One region of the Streptomyces sp. 4N124 genome, then DNA from elsewhere that is predicted to be linked to it. Evidence: riboswitches for the same ligand, from Rfam matches in the RefSeq annotation. Region 1 holds a riboswitch; each other region holds the start of a gene.

What was found. Region 1 has a riboswitch for cyclic di-AMP ahead of ACTWQO_RS35685 (LysM peptidoglycan-binding domain-containing M23 family metallopeptidase). Riboswitches for the same ligand answer to the same signal wherever they lie in the genome.
Region 2: it holds a riboswitch for cyclic di-AMP, as region 1 does, so the genes downstream of both, ACTWQO_RS44155 (NlpC/P60 family protein) here and ACTWQO_RS35685 (LysM peptidoglycan-binding domain-containing M23 family metallopeptidase) in region 1, are expected to answer to the same signal.
Region 3: it holds a riboswitch for cyclic di-AMP, as region 1 does, so the genes downstream of both, ACTWQO_RS40130 (M23 family metallopeptidase) here and ACTWQO_RS35685 (LysM peptidoglycan-binding domain-containing M23 family metallopeptidase) in region 1, are expected to answer to the same signal.
Region 4: it holds a riboswitch for cyclic di-AMP, as region 1 does, so the genes downstream of both, ACTWQO_RS24350 (transglycosylase SLT domain-containing protein) here and ACTWQO_RS35685 (LysM peptidoglycan-binding domain-containing M23 family metallopeptidase) in region 1, are expected to answer to the same signal.

What each region holds. Positions count from the first base shown of each region.
Region 1 covers NZ_JBQQBS010000048.1:42,860-47,063, forward strand. The annotation lists gene ACTWQO_RS35675 (TetR/AcrR family transcriptional regulator) at 1-165, shown strand, start outside; gene ACTWQO_RS35680 (SGNH/GDSL hydrolase family protein) at 199-984, opposite strand; gene ACTWQO_RS35685 (LysM peptidoglycan-binding domain-containing M23 family metallopeptidase) at 1,219-2,184, opposite strand; cyclic di-AMP (ydaO/yuaA leader) riboswitch at 2,189-2,353, opposite strand; gene ACTWQO_RS35690 (alpha-galactosidase) at 2,651-4,204, opposite strand, start outside.
Region 2 covers NZ_JBQQBS010000081.1:14,797-19,000, forward strand. The annotation lists gene ACTWQO_RS44150 (tellurite resistance/C4-dicarboxylate transporter family protein) at 1-473, opposite strand, end outside; gene ACTWQO_RS44155 (NlpC/P60 family protein) at 587-1,750, opposite strand; cyclic di-AMP (ydaO/yuaA leader) riboswitch at 1,759-1,929, opposite strand; gene ACTWQO_RS44160 (ScyD/ScyE family protein) at 2,193-3,281, shown strand; gene pcrA (DNA helicase PcrA) at 3,407-4,204, shown strand, end outside.
Region 3 covers NZ_JBQQBS010000061.1:52,633-56,836, reverse strand. The annotation lists gene trmB (tRNA (guanosine(46)-N7)-methyltransferase TrmB) at 1-143, shown strand, start outside; partial or broken gene ACTWQO_RS40135 (PrsW family intramembrane metalloprotease) at 168-1,460, shown strand; partial or broken gene ACTWQO_RS40130 (M23 family metallopeptidase) at 1,693-2,733, opposite strand; cyclic di-AMP (ydaO/yuaA leader) riboswitch at 2,745-2,902, opposite strand; gene ACTWQO_RS40125 (helicase HerA domain-containing protein) at 3,154-4,204, opposite strand, start outside.
Region 4 covers NZ_JBQQBS010000024.1:121,603-125,806, forward strand. The annotation lists gene ACTWQO_RS24345 (HAD family hydrolase) at 204-1,016, shown strand; gene ACTWQO_RS24350 (transglycosylase SLT domain-containing protein) at 1,020-1,502, opposite strand; cyclic di-AMP (ydaO/yuaA leader) riboswitch at 1,506-1,668, opposite strand; gene ACTWQO_RS24355 (CocE/NonD family hydrolase) at 1,951-3,942, opposite strand; gene ACTWQO_RS24360 (polyprenyl synthetase family protein) at 4,157-4,204, shown strand, end outside.

The sequences.
Region 1 (4,204 bases):
ATCGGCACGGCCCTGCGCCTCACGGCCCTCCTCGATGGACTCGCCGTACAGATGACCGCCTACACCGGAGCGGTGTCACGCGCGCGGGCGCAGGAATGGGTGGATGACGCTCTCGCCCGCGAACTGGGGCTGGAGCGGGAGGCGTTCACGGCGTCGGGGCGGTGAGCCTGGCCGCCCACCGCCCCTCGATCCACAAGCTCAGGCCACAGACGCGATCCGCTCCTTGATGTCGTCCGGCGACAGCGTGCCCTTCGCCGTCACATGGTCGCCCGACGACTCCCCGCGCAACCGCCGCCCGATCCACGGCACCAGATACTCGCGCGCCCAGTGGACGTCGTCCCGCCGCACTTCGAGGGTGCCGCGCGGCGGCAGCGGGGGCCAGGGCTGCTCGGGGTCGGCCGGGATATCAAGCCCGAGGACCTGGCCCGCGCGCAGCGCCACGCGCGTGTGCCCCTCGGCCGAGAGGTGGAGCCGGTCGTCGTCCCAGGCCCGCCGGTCCTGAATGGTCTTCAGGGACCACAGGTCGAGTACCGGGCAGCCGTACCGGTCGGCGACGGCCCGGACATGCCCGTTGTAGGTGGCGATCTTGCCGCGCAGATGCTTCAGCACCGGGACGCCCCGGGTGTCGAAGCCGGTCGTCACCATGACGGTGCCGACGGCCGAGGTGAGCCGGACGATCGCCCGCTCGAAGCGCTCGGCGACCTCGTCGGGGTCGGTTCCGGGCCGGATGATGTCGTTGCCGCCCGCACAGAACGAGACCAGGTCCGGGGCGAGTTCGGCGGCCCGCGGGAGTTGGTCGGCCACGATCTGGTCGAGGAGTCTGCCGCGCACGGCAAGGTTGGTGTACTCGAAGTCGCCCTCCGGCCGCCGGTCCGCGAGCAGTACCGCGAATCGGTCGGCCCAGCCGACGAACGCCCCGTCGGGGCCGGGGTCGCCGACGCCCTCGGTGAAGCTGTCCCCCACCGCCACGTACGACCCGATCACTGATCTGATGTCATTCTTCGAATCGTCTGCCACGTCGGCCCATGATTCACCTTCGGATGTGAGCTACGCGACCGTAGGAAGGGGTTGACGGACGGTGAGATAAGCCACTCCTAAAGTGTTCGCCAACTCAGGAATATGTCCCGACCGTGGTTACCGCACAGCCAACACCGAAGGCCGGACCCGGGGATCGGGGTCCGGCCTTCGGTGGCGTGGGGGACGCTTCAGGCGCCGGTGTCAGCTGACGGAGACACCCTTCGAGCGGAGGTAGGCGACGGGGTCGACGTCCGAGCCGTAGTCCGGGGTGGTGCGGATCTCGAAGTGCAGGTGCGGGCCGGTCGAGTTGCCGGTCGAGCCGGAGAGGCCGATCTGCTGGCCCGCGGTCACGCTCTGGCCGCTGGAGACGGAGAGCGAGGACAGGTGGCCGTACTGCGCGTAGTAGCCATCGGCGAGCTTGATGACGACCTGGTTGCCGTACGAGCCGGCCCAGCCCGCGGAGACGACCGTGCCCGCGCCGACGGCCTTGAGCGGGGTGCCGCTCGGGGCGGCGAAGTCGACGCCGGTGTGGTACCCGCTGGACCACATGCTGCCCGACATGCGGTACGGGGTGCCGACGCTGGCACCGGCCACGGGGAGGGTGAAGCCGCCGGCCGTACTCGTGGTGTCGGAGGACTGGGTGGTCGCCGTGTTCGAGGACGACTTCGACGAACCAGAAGCGGACGAACCAGATGAATCAGAAGAACCGGACGACTTCGGCGAAGAAGAGGATGACGAAGACGAAGCCGACGAAGAGGACGACGACTTGGAAGAACCGGTCGTGGCCTTCTTGCCGATCGAGAGCTTCAGGCCGGGGTGGATCAGCGCCGGGTCCGAGCCGACGGCCTCACGGTTGTCCGCATAGAGCTTCTGCCAGCCACCGCTGACATTCTGCTCGTCGGCGATCTTCGAGAGGTAGTCACCGGCCCGCACCGAATAGGTCCGCACACCCGAACTCTTCGCGGCGGCGGTCTTCTCGGCAGCCTTCTTTTCGGTCTTCGGAACCGACTGAACGGCCTTTTCCGAAACCGACTTGGCGGGAGCGGCATGCGCTCCGGTGGCCCCCAGGAGCGGGAGAGCGAGCGCGGCGCCACCGGTTCCGGCGACGGCGATCGAGCGGGTGAAGCGATGACTCTTGGGACGGCGGTGCTTACCCTTCGCGGGCATGACGAATTCCTCTCCGGCGCCTACGAGGTGAGCTGTCGGGTGCGGACTGGAGATGTCCGGCCGCGCGGTGGCGACTTAACCCCTAGCCGTTCCGGAGACCGGAACAGGCGGTTGTACCTGTGGGTCCCCCGCTCCTGCCGTTCACGGGTGAGTTGAGCGGTCTCCGGGCGGCGGCAGGATTGGGCGTCCGTCCGGATTGGTGGCGAACGTAAGCGACCAAGACGCAAAGGGACAAGCAAGAGGTTCCATGGCTGCGCGTTTCTCTTGATCCCTTGCGAGAAAACCCAGTCACCCTCCGTGAATTCCGCCCCGGTCGGCGCATTCAAATCCCCTGGAAAAACACCTGAATTACGTGAACATGACGGACAACGCTCGGTCACGAATATGACGCTGCTCACGCAGCTTCTCCCCAGGACGCTTTATTCCAGAGCGAGTTGGAACGAAGATCCTAATTCGGACAGATCACTCAGATGCGACGCAGCCGGAGAACCGTCGCATCAAGGTCGCCACGCAGCCCCGTGCACAACCCGTGATGCAGCAAAACCGCACCCCGGTGAACTTCGCCCGTTTCGCGGCATTCATACGACGCTGTCGGGTCGAGGCCGCGCAGCCGCACCACCGGAACGGGTTCGCCGTAACGCTGCGCCTCGAGCCAGGCGAGGACGACGGTCTCGTCGCCGAGCACGTACTGCACCGCACTCAGCCCGCCCTGCGGCGGCCGCAGCCGGTAGACGTCGCCGCGCTGCACGAGGGGCCGGATCTCCTTGTAGAGACCCACCCAGTTCCGAGCCTCGGCCAACTCGTCGTCCGTCCACTCGGTGAGGTCACCGCCGACCCCGAGCACTCCGGCCATGGCGCTCACGAACCGGAAGCGCAGCGAGCTGACCCGGCCGTTGAGCTGGACGTTGGGGCTGTCGGTGACCCACGCGGCCATGACACGTGCCGGGTGGATCTGGCTGAAGCCGTGCTGGATGGCGAGCCGGTCGAGCGGGTCGGTGTTGTCCGAGGTCCACACCTGATCCGTACGGCTCATGATCCCGAGGTCGATCCGGCCGCCGCCGCCCGAGCAGGACTCGAAGGCGACGCCGGGGTGCGCGTCCCGCAGCCGGTCCAACAAGCCGTACAGCGCACGCACATGGTCGACCCACAACCGCTGCGGATACGCCTCTCCCGGCCAGCCCGCATCGGTGAAGCAGCGATTGAAGTCCCACTTCACATAGTCGATCGGGGCACTGGAGAGAAGCGTGTCGAGCTGCTCCCAGAGGTATTCCTGAACGTCGTCGCGGGCGAGGTTCAGTACGAGCTGATTGCGGAATTCCGTCCGCTTGCGCCCGATTTGATGCTGCACCCATTCAGGATGGGCGCGATACAGGTCGCTGTCCGGATTGACCATTTCGGGCTCGACCCAGATACCGAACTGCATACCGAGGCCGTGCACGTGGTCCGCGAGCGGCTTGAGCCCGCCGGGGAAGCGGTCGGGGTTGGGCGTCCAGTCGCCGAGCCCGGCCCGGTCGCTGGTCCGCGCCCCGAACCAGCCGTCGTCGACCACGAACAGCTCCACGCCCATGCCCGCGGCCCGTCGCGCCAGCGCCCGCTGCTGCTCCTCGGAGATCTCGAACTCGGTGGCCTCCCAGGAGTTGAAGAGCACCGGCCGGTCCTCGCCCGCGTCCGGAATGACATACGTCCGCTGGTACGCGTGCCAGGCGCGGCTCGCCCCGCCGTAGCCGGCGTCGCTCCACAGGCCGGCGAAGACGGGCGTCGTGAACGACTCGCCCGCCGCCAGTCGCAGCAGGCCCGAGTCGTCGTAACCGGCGCCGCCGGTGATCTGCACGCGCGCGTCGGCGAGTTGCGCCACGGCGATCCGCCAGGACCCGGACCAGCCGAGCGCGCAGCCATAGACCTCGCCGCGCTCCTCGGTCGCGTCGGCGTCCAGCGCGACCCAGGGCAGGTGCTGATGTCCGGTATGTCCGCGACGGCTGCCGATGACCTTCTCACCGTAGGTGAGGTCGGAGCGCACGAG
Region 2 (4,204 bases), on a different contig from region 1:
AGCCAGGCCGCCCCCTCGGCAGCGGCCAGCGTGGCGCCGAGCACCGCGAGCCCCTGCGTGGCCACGCAGCCCAGGAACACCGCGCCCGGCATACGCCGCCGCCAGTGCCGTACGACGGCGACGAGCAGCACCGGGCACAGCACGGCGGCCAGCGCGAGCAGCGCCTCGGCGAGCGGCTGCCAGTCCAGGGCGGAGAAGCGGGTGCCGAGGACCGTCGTCGCCGCCACGGCGGTGAGAGCGCCCGGCGTCGCCGCCTCGGCGACCCACCTCTCCCGCTGCCGCAGCAGCCGTACGACGAAGTCCGCGGCCAGCCCCAGCCACGCCGCGCAGGCCACCGCGAGGGCGATACGGGACAGGACCTCGTACCCCGTCAGATGCAGACCGACCGACACGATGCCGGTCGCCATCACGGCGGCACCGGCCGCCGGTGAGCGCTGTGCCCACCAGGCGCGGAGGGGAGAGGGGCGGGGCATGGCCCCGATGGTAGGGAGCGGCACGCGCCTTGAGAGCGGGGCACGCGCGCGTGCGTACGGAAAACGCACGAGCGCGTGCGCACGGGAAACCCCGGTGCCGCGTCCCTGTCCTGTCAGGCGGGCCGTACCACGCTGTGGATCGACGACTCACCGTCGTAGTAGATCGACTCCTCACGCACATAGGCCCCCGGCTTCGGCGCGTGGATCATCATCCCGTTGCCGATGTAGATGCCGACGTGGCTGATGTCGTCGTAGAAGAAGACCAGGTCGCCGGGTTGGGCGGCGGAGAGGGAGACGGTCGTGCCGGCGTTCACCTGGTCCCAGGTGGTGCGCGGGAGGGAGATGCCGGCGGCGTTCCACGCGGCCTGGGTGAGGCCGGAGCAGTCGTAGGAGTCGGGGCCCGTGGCGCCCCAGACGTACGGCTTGCCGATCGTGGAGCGGGCGAAGGCGAGGACCTTCTCGGCCTTCGTGGCGTACGAGGAGTCGGCCACGGAGGTGTCGGAGGACTCCGACGTGCCGGTGCCGCTCTCCTGCTGCCGTTGCGCCTCCTCCTGGGCCGCCGCCTCCGCCGCGGCCTGCTGCCTGGCGAGTTCCGCGGCCTTGCGCTCGGCCTCCTGCTGCTTCTGCCGCTCGATCTCCGCGAGCCGCGCCTTCTCCTCGGCGGTCAGCTTCGACAGCAGCTCGCGTGCGTCGGCCAGCTTCTGCTGGACGGTCGTCTTGGCGGTCTTCAGGTCGCCCTGCGACTCGGTGAGCGTCTCCAGGCTCGCGGTGGCTTCCCGGCGCTTCTCCATCGTCGCGGACTGCTGCGTGACGAAGTCGTCGACCGCCTCCTTCTGACGGCCGGTCATCCGGTCCATCAGCTGGGTCTGGTCGAAGTAGTCCTGCGGGGTGTCCGCGAGCAGGAAGGTCGCCGTGTCGGGGGCGGAGGCGCCGGTGCGGTACTGGGCCGAGGCGAAGGAACCCAGTTCCTCGCGCGCCTCGTTGAGCTTCTGCGTGCGCTGCGCGACGTCGTCGAGGAGGGTGTCGACGCGCTTGCGCTGCTTGGTGGTCTTCTCTTTCGCCGAGTTGTACTTCTCGGTCGCCGACTCGGCCTGGCGGTAGAGGTCGTCGACCTTCTTCTCGACCTCTTCGAGACTCGGCTTGTCGTCGGCCGGGGGAGCGGCGTTGGCCGACTGGGACAGCAGGGCCACGGAGGTGAGGGCCGCCGTGGCGAGGGCGGGGGTCCGTATGCCTGCGACGCGCGAACCCGAAGGACGCGACTTGCGGTGCGACGCCAAGGGAGGCGACTCCTTCCATCTTCCGCCTACCGAGTTAGCTGTCGGGTTCGGGCGGGTGGTTCGGAAGGGTTGCCCTACGACCGCTTCCCGAAGGGAAGTCCGGTCGATTCACCCCAAGTTCGGTGGGTCCCCGGCTCCGGTCTGCCCAGCGGGCGCGCCGGACTCGGCGGAGGCCGTACGGCCCGGCGACGTTCGCCGGTAGGGGTCGTGCGGCCTGGAGGAACGCTAGCCAACTCGTGTGGCCCCTGTGAAGGTTGATGGGCGAAATGCCCGATACATTTTCGTGACCTTAGCCTGGGGCGTCGCTCGCCGTGGTCAATACGCAGGGGTCTGCGGCGAGTTGCTCGTATTTTGTCCGGAGTGACAGCGTCCGCCCGCTTCGGGGCGGTAGCTTCCAGCCAGCCACGGTCGGGAGCCGTGGCGGCTGAGAGGGAGTACGGCCATGAGGACACGCACCGCACTCGTCATCGCCACAGGAGTCGCACTCACCGCCACCGCGGGCATCGCACCCGCGAGCGCAGGCGCCGGACAGGACAGCCACACCGGCGGCAAACCCGTCGTCCGCGTGATCGCGAAGGGCCTCGACAATCCGCGCCAGCTGTCGTACGACCACGGGCGCCTGTACGTCGCCGAGGCCGGCCGCGGCGGCAAGCAGTGCATCGGGGAGGGGCCGGAGGGCGAGACCTGCATCGGCCTCTCGTCGGCCGTCACCAAGATCTACTGGAACGGGGGCGCATGGAAGCACTACAGGGTGGTGCAGGGCCTGCCCTCGGCCGCCGCCCCGGACGGCGGCTTCGCGACCGGCGTCGACGGCGTCTCCGCGCGGCACGGCAAGCTCTGGGGCGTCGAGACCTTCGCCCCGCCGGAAGCCGGAGTGCCCACGACGCCGCCCTGGAACAAGCTCGGCAAGCTGCTGAAGATCACCCACGGCAAGGCGAAGATCGCCGCGGACATCGCGGCCGTAGAGCTGAAGCACAACCCGCACAAGGCATCCGTGGAGTCCAACCCGTACGCCGTCCTCGCGCTCCCCGACGGCCGCAAGATCGTCGCGGACGCCGCCGGGAACGACCTGATCGAGGTCTCGCCGTCCGGCCGGGCCCGCCCCTTCACCGTCTTCCCGGACCACGACAAGAACCAGTCCGTCCCGACCTCCCTGGTGCTCGGCCCCGACGGCAAGCTCTACGTCGGCGAGCTCAACGGCGAGACCGAGAAGCCCACCGCGCGCGTGTGGCAGGTCGACCCCTGGACCGGCAAGATCCTCGGCTGGAAGTCCGGCTTCGGCTCGATCACCGGCCTCGCCGTCAACGACAAGGGCGACCTGTACGTCAGCCAGCTCTTCGCCGGCGTCGTCACCAAGGTCTCCCACGGCAAGCGGACGAACGTGAAGGTGCCGTTCCCGGCGGGCGTGGCCGTCGACCCGTACGACGGCAAGGTCTATGTCTCGGCCTGGTCCGTCGCCGACCGGGACGGAACGGATCTGGGGCAGGGGAGGACGCCGGGCGGCCAGGTCTGGAAGATCCTCGGCTTCTGAGCCGGCCGGCCTTCTTCTGGGCCGACTGAGGGTTCGCACACTCTGAGACCCTTGGGGCTTGGAATTCGGCGATGTTCTCAGGGCGGCGGCGGGCTGTCAGTGGGGCGCCCTAAACTCGGAGAGCGATGAGCAGCCTCTTTGATGACAGCTTCCTGGCGGACCTCCAGGCCCCGCGGGCCCATGCGGAGGAACCCCCGCCGCCGCCCGAGGACGATCATGTGCCGGAGCCGGTTCCGGACGATCTGTTCGGCGGGAAGTTCGACGCGCCGCCGGACCGGGACGCGTACTACCGGGACGGCGCCCACCGCCCGGCGGTGGACCCGGCCGCGCTCCTGGACGGGCTGAACGAGAACCAGCGAGCGGCCGTCGTCCACTCCGGCTCCCCGCTGCTCATCGTGGCCGGCGCCGGCTCCGGCAAGACGCGCGTGCTGACGCACCGCATCGCGTACCTGCTCGGCGAGCGCAAGGTGCACCCCGGCCAGATCCTCGCGATCACCTTCACCAACAAGGCCGCCGGTGAGATGAAGGAGCGCGTCGAGCAGCTCGTCGGCCCGCGCGCGAACGCGATGTGGGTGATGACCTTCCACAGCGCATGCGTACGCATCCTGCGCCGCGAGTCGAAGAAGCTCGGCTTCACGTCATCCTTCTCGATCTACGACGCCGCCGATTCCAAGCGTCTGATGGCCCTGGTCTGCCGCGACCTGGACCTCGACCCCAAGCGCTACCCGCCCAAGTCCTTCAGCGCCAAGATCAGCAACCTCAAGAACGAGCTGATCGACGAGGAGGACTTCGCCGCCCAGGCCACCGACGGCTTCGAGAAGACCCTCGCCCAGGCATACGCGATGTACCAGTCGCGCCTGCGCGAGGCCAACGCCCTCGACTTCGACGACCTGATCATGACGACGGTCAACCTGCTGCGCGCC
Region 3 (4,204 bases), on a different contig from region 1:
TCGAGAACACGCAGCCCGACGGCGGTTTCGCGCCGCGTCCCGACTTCCGGCCGCTCACCCGTTTCGAGGGCCAAGGGCTGGACAAGGGACATGTCGTGAACGACCTGCTGTTCCGCCGCGTACTGCACGAAGGTCCCCAGTAACCTTCCCTCGTTAGGGTCAAAACCGTGGCCACCACCCCCCCGTTCCCGCCGCACACCGGAGATCCCGCCGGTGGCACGCGGCGGCACGCGCACTGGTGGCAGAAGCGCTGGGTGCGGTACGGCGCCCTCATCACGCTCCTCGCGCTGTCCGGCCTCGTCATCCTCGCCCTGGTCCGCGAACAGACCGGCACGGAGGGGTTCCTGGTCGGGCTCGGTCTGTCGGTGTTCCCCGTGCCGCTGCTGATAGCCGCCTTCCGCTGGCTCGACCGGGTCGAACCCGGCCCCTGGCGCAACCTCCTCTTCGCCTTCGCCTGGGGCGCCTGCGCGGCGGCGCTGATAGCGATCGTCGCCAACAGCTTCGCGACCAGATGGATAGCTACGGCGACCGCGGATCCGTCCAGCGCGGACACCCTCGGGGCGACGGTGATAGCGCCGATCGTGGAGGAGTCCGCCAAGGCGGCGGCCGTACTGCTCGTCTTTCTCTTCCGGCGACGCGACTTCACCGGGATCGTCGACGGGGTGGTGATAGCGGGGGTCACCGCGACCGGCTTCGCGTTCACCGAGAACATCCTCTACCTCGGTACGGCCTTCGGGACCGACCAGCTCACCGGCGACCGCGGTATCGCCTCCGTGACCGCGGCGACGTTCTTCGTCCGCATCATCATGTCGCCGTTCGCCCACCCGCTCTTCACCGTCCTCACCGGCATCGGCTTCGGTGTCGCCGCGCTCTCGGCGGACCGGCAGCATGTCCGGCGCGTGCTCGTGCCGCTGTCCGGGCTGCTGCTGGCGATGGGCATGCACGCGATGTGGAACGGCTCGTCGAGCTTCGGCACGTACGGGTTCTTCGCCGTGTACGCCATCTTCATGGTGCCCGCGTTCGTGCTGCTGACCTGGCTGTTGATCTGGACGCGGCAGCGGGAGCTGAGGACCGTACGGGCCGAGTTGCCCGCGTATGTCGCCGCGGGCTGGCTGGGGCCGGCCGCGCCCTTTGTACTCGGGTCGATGCGGGCGCGGCGGCTGGCCCGGGAGTACGCCCGTCGTCACTTCGGCAGGCCGGCGGGGCGGGCGGTGGCGCAGTACTAGGCGTACGCGACGTCGCTGGCGTTTCTGCGGCATCGGGGGCGGCGGGGGCGGGCGGGGGCCGACTTCGTCGTACGGGAGCGGGAGTTGCTGCATGAGCTGTGGCAGCGGAGGGGGGTTGCGGGGCCGGCGCTGGACCATGCGGCGCGGGTGGCTGCGCCGCCTTTGCCGGTGTACGGGGCGTATGGGAATGCGGTGCCGTATCCGTATCCCGCGTACAACCCGTATCGGACCTAGCCGGCGTTGCGAGTGGCCCGGCGTGCGGCTGGGCGGGGGTGGGTGCGCGGCCCCCGGCGCTGACGGGGTGCCGCCTGCGCCCACCCGTGCCGCCCTAGGCGGCACGAATGCCCGCAGCTTGGCGGGAGGTACTGCCGCCTGCCAGGTGGGCACCGCCCCCGGCGGCACGCATGCCCGCAGCTGAGCGGGACGGCGGCCGCAGCTGAGACGGCCCCGCCGCAGCAGCGCTACCTCAGGGGTTCAGCCCCTTGCTCCGCAGCCACGCCATCGGGTCGATGCCGCTGTCGGAGCCGCCGGTGTGGACCTCGAGGTGGAGGTGGGCGCCGGTGACGTTGCCGGTGGCGCCGACGCGACCGATGACGTCGCCGGTGGCGACCTTCTGGCCGACGCTGACGCTGATCGAGGACTGGTGGGCGTACCAGAGCTCGGTGCCGTCGTCGAGGGTGAGGACGGTCTTGTAGCCGTAGGAGCCGTCCCAGCCGGCCTCGGTGATCGTGCCGCTGTGGATGGCCTTGATGAGCGTGCCCGTGGGGGCGGCGAAGTCGAGGCCGGTGTGGTAGCCGGAGGACCAGAGGGAACCGGCCTGACCGAAGGTCGAGGTGATGGTGTACGAGGAGGTCGGCAGCGCGAACTGCTTGGCCAGCTGGGCGAGCCGCTCGGCCTCCGCCTTGGCCGCGGCCTCCTCCTCCGCCTTCTTCTTCGCGGCGGCGGCCTTGGCCTTGGCCTCCTGCTCCGCCTTGGCGGCCGCTTCGGCGGCCTCCTTCTGCGCGGCGGCCTGCACGGCCTGCGCGGCCTTGCTGTCGACCTGGTCCTGCTGCCGCTCGGCCTGGGCGAGGATCCGGGAGCGCAGCGTCTCACCCGCGTCGGCGGCGGACTGCTCGCTCTCGGTGGAGGCCACGCTGACAGTGCTGAGCGCGGTCGCGGTGTCCGCCGAGTCCTCGGCGGCGTCGTCCTAGATGATCGAGCCCACGGACGGCAGGTCGGGCAGGGAGATGGACACCGGCGGCTTGCCGGTGTTGGCGCTGGCCATGCCGCCCGCGCCGACAGCGGCTATGACGCCGACGCCGAGAACCGTGGAGCTCCGGGCGAATGCCCCGTTGCGCTGCTTGCTGACGCGGTGCCGGCCGCGTACGGGACGAATGGACTCCTCGGTGGGGTTCCACTCCTCCAGCGGGCCCTCGTCGTCGGTGCGGTAGCCGCCGTACACAAAGGTGTCGGGCTCGCGCTGACTCGGCACGAAGGGGGCCTCGGGGGCAGGCCGGTTGGACGCCACGTAGGCGTACTCCTTTCCTTCCTTCTCGCCTACCGGGTTAGCTGACGGGTTCGGAGCAGGAAGGTCTCCTACGCGCGTATACCTACCGTGCTTCCACGGTGGCATCCGCGCGATTCACCCCAAGGTGGTGGTTCCCCGGTTCCCTTGCGGAATTCGGCGCGTGCGCACGGAGCCGACTCTTGTGACGGCTGGGACGACCGCGCTGCGTTATCGAACGTTAATAGACGCGGGGGCCGGATTCCAAGCGGTTCCGCTTGATCATTAACGTTTTTGCGCAGGACGTACGGGTCATGACCGATGAAAAACGGGCGAGTTGGCCGCGCCTCAGCGACAACTCAGCAGTCACACCAGTTCTGACGTTGTGTCAGTTGTTACCGGAGCGGGACCGTCCACTCACGCCGGGTGACAACAACCGCGCCCTCACGTACCGCGGCGGGCTCGCTCGACGATCTCGTCCTCCTTGAGCGGCACATCGTGGTGACTGAGACAGATCGGCACCTCGATCTTGCTGAATCCGGTCCCCTCGGTCGCGGCGTTGAACATGCCGCGCGAGAGACCCGCGAGGTTGTCGAGGACCGCGTTCCGCGCCTCCGCCATGGTCTCGACGGCGTTGATCTGAGCGGGAACGGTAAGGCGGCCGATGAACTGGTTCACCGTGTTGCCCAGCGCCTGATTGTGGATCCCCCTGGGCGTCTGCGAGGCGAGGACCATCCCGAGTCCGTATTTGCGTATCTGGCGGATGAGTTCGACCGTGCTCTCCGTACTCGGACTCGCCGCACCGGAGGGTACGAAGTTCTGCGCCTCGTCCATCACCAGTAGCCCGCCCAGGGCACGGTCGCCGACCGGGTGCGCCCGGAACCATGAGAACAAGGTCGCCTGGAGACGGCTGACGAACTGGGCCGGTCCGTCGCCGGACAGGCCGACGAAGCTGATCACCGAGATACGGGCGGTCTTTCCCGGCGACGGGATCAGGAGCATCCCGGGATCGGCGGGTGCGCCGGACTCCCCGAACAGCGGGTCGGTCTCCATCGCGGCTTCCAGCGTGTCCGCCATCTGAACCGCGAAGCGACTGGTCCTGCTGTTCACGATGTCGGGCGAGGGCTCGGCGAGCAGCTCGACGAAGCCGGCCAAGGTCTTGCCGCCGTCGCGCGCGTACCGTTCGAGGGCACGTTTGAGCACCCCCAGCTGCTGGGTCGCGCGAGCACTGCTGCCCCGTACACCGGCATGCGGCGCGAGTGAGGTCACGGTCGACCTGACCAGACGCGGGAAGTCGTCCTCGTCGTCAAGGACCGGACCGAAGTCGGGGAGCGGGTAGAAGGAGATCGGGCGTCCCCGGTTCAGGCCCGGCGTCCACACCACCACTTCGACATCCGCGAAATAGCGTCGGGCCTCGCGCTCCTGTTCCTCCGCCCAGCGATCCGGCGTGCGCGGCCAGGGGTCGCCGAGCCGGGCGAGGTCGTCGTTCGGATCC
Region 4 (4,204 bases), on a different contig from region 1:
TCAGCGACGTCGCCGAAGCCGTTCCGGACGGCGGGGGCGGTCTTCTGGAGGTGCCTTGGGGAAGGAGACGTCACGGCGTCACGGTGTCATTCGCTCCGGGGGCGTCCCGAGGGAGTGAAACGGGGACTCTCCGGCCCAAGTCACCGTAGGAGGCGTCCTGTTCGCGTCGAGTCGGTCGGGCTTTCTGTCCGTATTCTCTGATCATGGCCGCACCCATCGCATATTCACTCATCGCCACTGATCTGGACGGCACCCTGCTCCGGGGCGACGACACGCTCTCCGACCGGTCGCTCGCCGCGCTTGCGCAGGTGACGGCGTTCGGCGCCCGGCACTTGGTGGTGACGGGGCGGCCGGCCCCGAGGGTGCGGCCGTTGCTCGACATCCTCGGCAGCGAGGGGCTCGCGGTGTGCGGACAGGGCGCGCAGGTGTACGACGCCGGCGCGGACCGTCTGCTGTGGTCCGTCACGCTGGACCGGGAGCTGGCCGAGACCGCGCTCGGCAAGATCGAGGCGGAGATCGGGCAGGTGTACGCAGCCGTCGACCAGGACGGCGTCGACGGGCTCACGCTCATCGAACCGGGGTACCTGATGCCCCACCCGACCCTGCCCGCCGTACGCGTGGGGCGCCGCGACGACCTGTGGTGCGCGCCCATCAGCAAGGTGCTGCTGCGTCATCCCGCCCTGTCCGACGATGAGTTGGCGGCGACGGCGCGCGCGGTGGTGGGTTCACTCGCGACGGTCACCATGTCGGGGCCCGGGACCGTCGAACTCCAGCCATGCGGGGTGACCAAGGCGACCGGTCTCGCGCTGGCCGCCGAGCATCTGGGGCTGGGACCTGGGCAGACCATCGCTTTCGGGGACATGCCCAACGACATCCCCATGCTCGACTGGGCGGCGCACGGCGTCGCCATGGCCAACGCCCATCCCGAACTCAAGGCGGTGGCCGACGAGATCACCCTGTCGAACGAGGACGACGGCATCGCCGTCGTCCTCGAACGTCTCTTCCCGACGGGGTAGTTCTCAGTACGCGCCGAAGACGTTGTCGATCGAGCCGTACCGCTGGAACGCGTAGTTGCAGGCGGCGGTGATGTTGGCGACCGGATCGTACGGGTTGTACGCGGTGCCGGCCACGTGGTAGGCCTCGAAGGTCGGGTCGATGACCTGGAGGAGGCCCTTCGACGGGGTGCCCGCGGCGGCGTTGGAGTCCCAGTTGTTGATGGCTGCCGGGTTGCCGGAGGACTCCCGCATGATGTTGCGGTAGATGCCGTCGTACGACCCGGGGATGCCGTTCTGCGCCATCACCTGGAGGGACGCGCGGATCCAGCCGTCGAGGGTGTCGGCGTAGCCCAGCGAGGTGGCGGTGGCCACGGTCGGGGTGGCCGCCGAGGCGCTGGTCGCGCCGATGACCGGCAGCGCGAGGACGGCGACGCCGGTGCCGGCGACGGCGATGGCGCGGGTGATGCGAGCGGTTCTGGTACGGCGGTGCTTACCGGCTGCAGCCATGGCGAAGTTCCTCTCCGGCGCCTGCGAGGTGAGCTGTCGGGTTCGGGCTGGGAGGTGCCCGGCCACACCCTCACGGGCATGGCTTCACCCCGAGCCGTCCCGGCACGGTGTCCGGTCCGGCGGCTTACCTGGGTCCCCCGCTCCTGCCGTGCGGTGAGTTGGTCAATGGGTCGTTCGGGCGGTGGCAGGATTCGGCGTCCGCCCGACAGGCCGGGAACGTATGCGAGAGCACATGTCCGAAACAAGTACCGGATTCACACATCGCACCTATTGACCTTGGTGTGGGGCGAATGTGCTGCTTGATCCTTTGCGGTTGCCAAGCCCAACTGGCCATGGCGAAAGGCGGATCGGCGGATGCCTGTGTGTTTTCTGTGCAGGTCGGGACGTGAGTCACGTCACGCGTGTCCGCAAGCGCGGCAAAACGGGCAATCGGACCAAGAGGGCTTTATCAACCGGCCGTTCGCGGGATGCGCTTCTCCCAGGTCCGATGGAAGAGGACTTGGCCGCCCTCCGTGCAGATCACCTCGTCGGAGGTGGTGAAGTGGTCCCCGTCGCAGCTGATCTCCGAGCGGGTGCGGACCGTGGTGTCCCAGCCCTGTTCCGGGCGGTGCAACCGGATCGACCAGTCCGAGCGGGTGCGGGCCGACAGTGGGTCCGTCTCGTCGATCGTGTACGTCTCCAGCGCGTCCTCGGTGGACTCCAGCCCGTCGGGGTACGCGCGCGTGCCGCCGTACCTCGGGTCGACCTCAAGCCGCCACGTGCCCCGCGCGACGTCCCGCACCACCAGGCGTCCGGGGCGCGGCTCGTCGAGCGTGGCGGGGAAGTTGACGCCCAGCGGCTCAGCCTGCTCGGGTTCCTCGAAACGGATATTACGGTCGAATTCGCGCTTCCGTACGGGCAGTTCGAGGAAGCTGCCCGCCGGGTCCAGGGTGAAGCCCGCCGCCGAGTCGGGCTGCGGCCAGATCCACGGCCAGTACGCGGAGGAGACGGCGAGCCGGATGCGGTGGCCGGGCGGGAAGGCGTGGCCGACGGCATTCAGCTCGAAGGTCACCTCTTCGGTGGTGCCCGGCGTCCATGGCACGGTCCGGTCGCGGCCCTGTCGTGCCGAGAGGTTCAGTGCTCCGCGCGTGACCAGGGTCGACGAGCCGTCCGGTGCTATGTCACATACCCTCGCCACGACCTGCCCCCGCGGCGCCTGGGCAGTCACCCGCAGCCCCACCCGCGCCCGCCCCAGCACCCACGTCTCCTCGGCCACCGGAAACTCGAAGCACACCGACCGCGCGTCCTCCTCCCGCTGGTCCGGCGGCAGGTCGGCATCGTTGCCGAAGGGAATGAAGCGGCCGGCGTCGACCCCGGTGTGCATCGGCGACCGTACGAGGACGGGGGCGCCCTGACAGGCGTACGTCACCGTCGTCACGTTCGGGGAGGGCAACGCGGGCTCGCCGACCCAGCGGCCGGGCAGGGTGCCGTACACCGTGGCGGGGCGGTGGGAGTCGGTGACGTAGGCGCGCAGCAGGGGCTCGGGGAGTGCGCCCCTGCCCTTCAGCCAGTGGTCCCACCAGCGCAAAGTCTCCTGGAGGAAGCCGATCGCCGGACCGGGCGACAGGCCGCGGTCCGGGTACTGGTGCGACCAGGGGCCGATCAGTCCTCGTACGCGATCGGGTGGGAGGTGCTCGACGAGCCGCAGCACGGTGTCGCGGTACGGGTCGTGCCAGCCGCCCACCGCGAGGACGGCCGCCTTGATCGCGCCGTAGTCCTCACACACGCTGCCACGGCGCCAGTAGCGGTCCCGGGTCTGGTGGGCGAGCCAGGTGTGGACGAGGGGCTGGACGGCCTCCAGGCGCTCGACCCACATCTCGCGCCAGGCGGCCTCGCCGACGTGCCGCGGATCGGGCGGCCGGGAGGAGAAGGCGAGCATGGCGGCGGCCCAGGCGTGCATGTCCACCGCGAGGACGGAACCTCCCATGTAGTGCACGTCGTTGTCATAGCGATCGTCCGTCGAACAGACGGTCACGATCGCCTTGAGCGGCTCGGGCGCGAGGGCCGCGATCTGGAGGGAGTTGAAGCCGCCCCAGGAGATGCCGAACATGCCCACCTTGCCGTCGCACCAGGGCTGCGCCGCCAGCCAGTTGACCACCTCGACCCCGTCGGCCAGCTCCGTCACCGCGTACTCGTCGCCCGGGACGCCCTCACTGTTGCCGTGCCCGCGCACATCGACCCGGACGGAGGCGTAGCCGTGGCCCGCGTACCAGGGGTGGCGCTGGAAGTCGCGGGGAGCGGTCCAGTCGGTCAGGCGGTACGGAAGGTATTCGAGGAGCGCCGGTACGGGCTCGTCGGTGAGCGGGCGCCACGCGCGCGCGTAGAGCAGGGTCCCGTCCGACAAGGGGATACGGAGGTCCTCATGAGTCGTCTCGTAGGGGAAGGACGTACGGATGTTCATGGACACACCTCCCTACTTCCGGGTAAGTCGATAGATATCCATTCTTTTCAGATGATCGAAAACATACCGGTCGTGATCCGATACCGCCCGTGCTGCACGGGTGGGTGGGCATCGGTGATCGAAAGGTGACCGGATACGCTGACTTGAGTGATGGCAGCGACCTATCGACAAACCGTGTAAACGCCAGTGGACACCAGCAGACAGGAGACCCCTCGTGACCGTCGTCGGGCCGTTCGGGCTGAGCGTGCGGGACCAGGCTCTG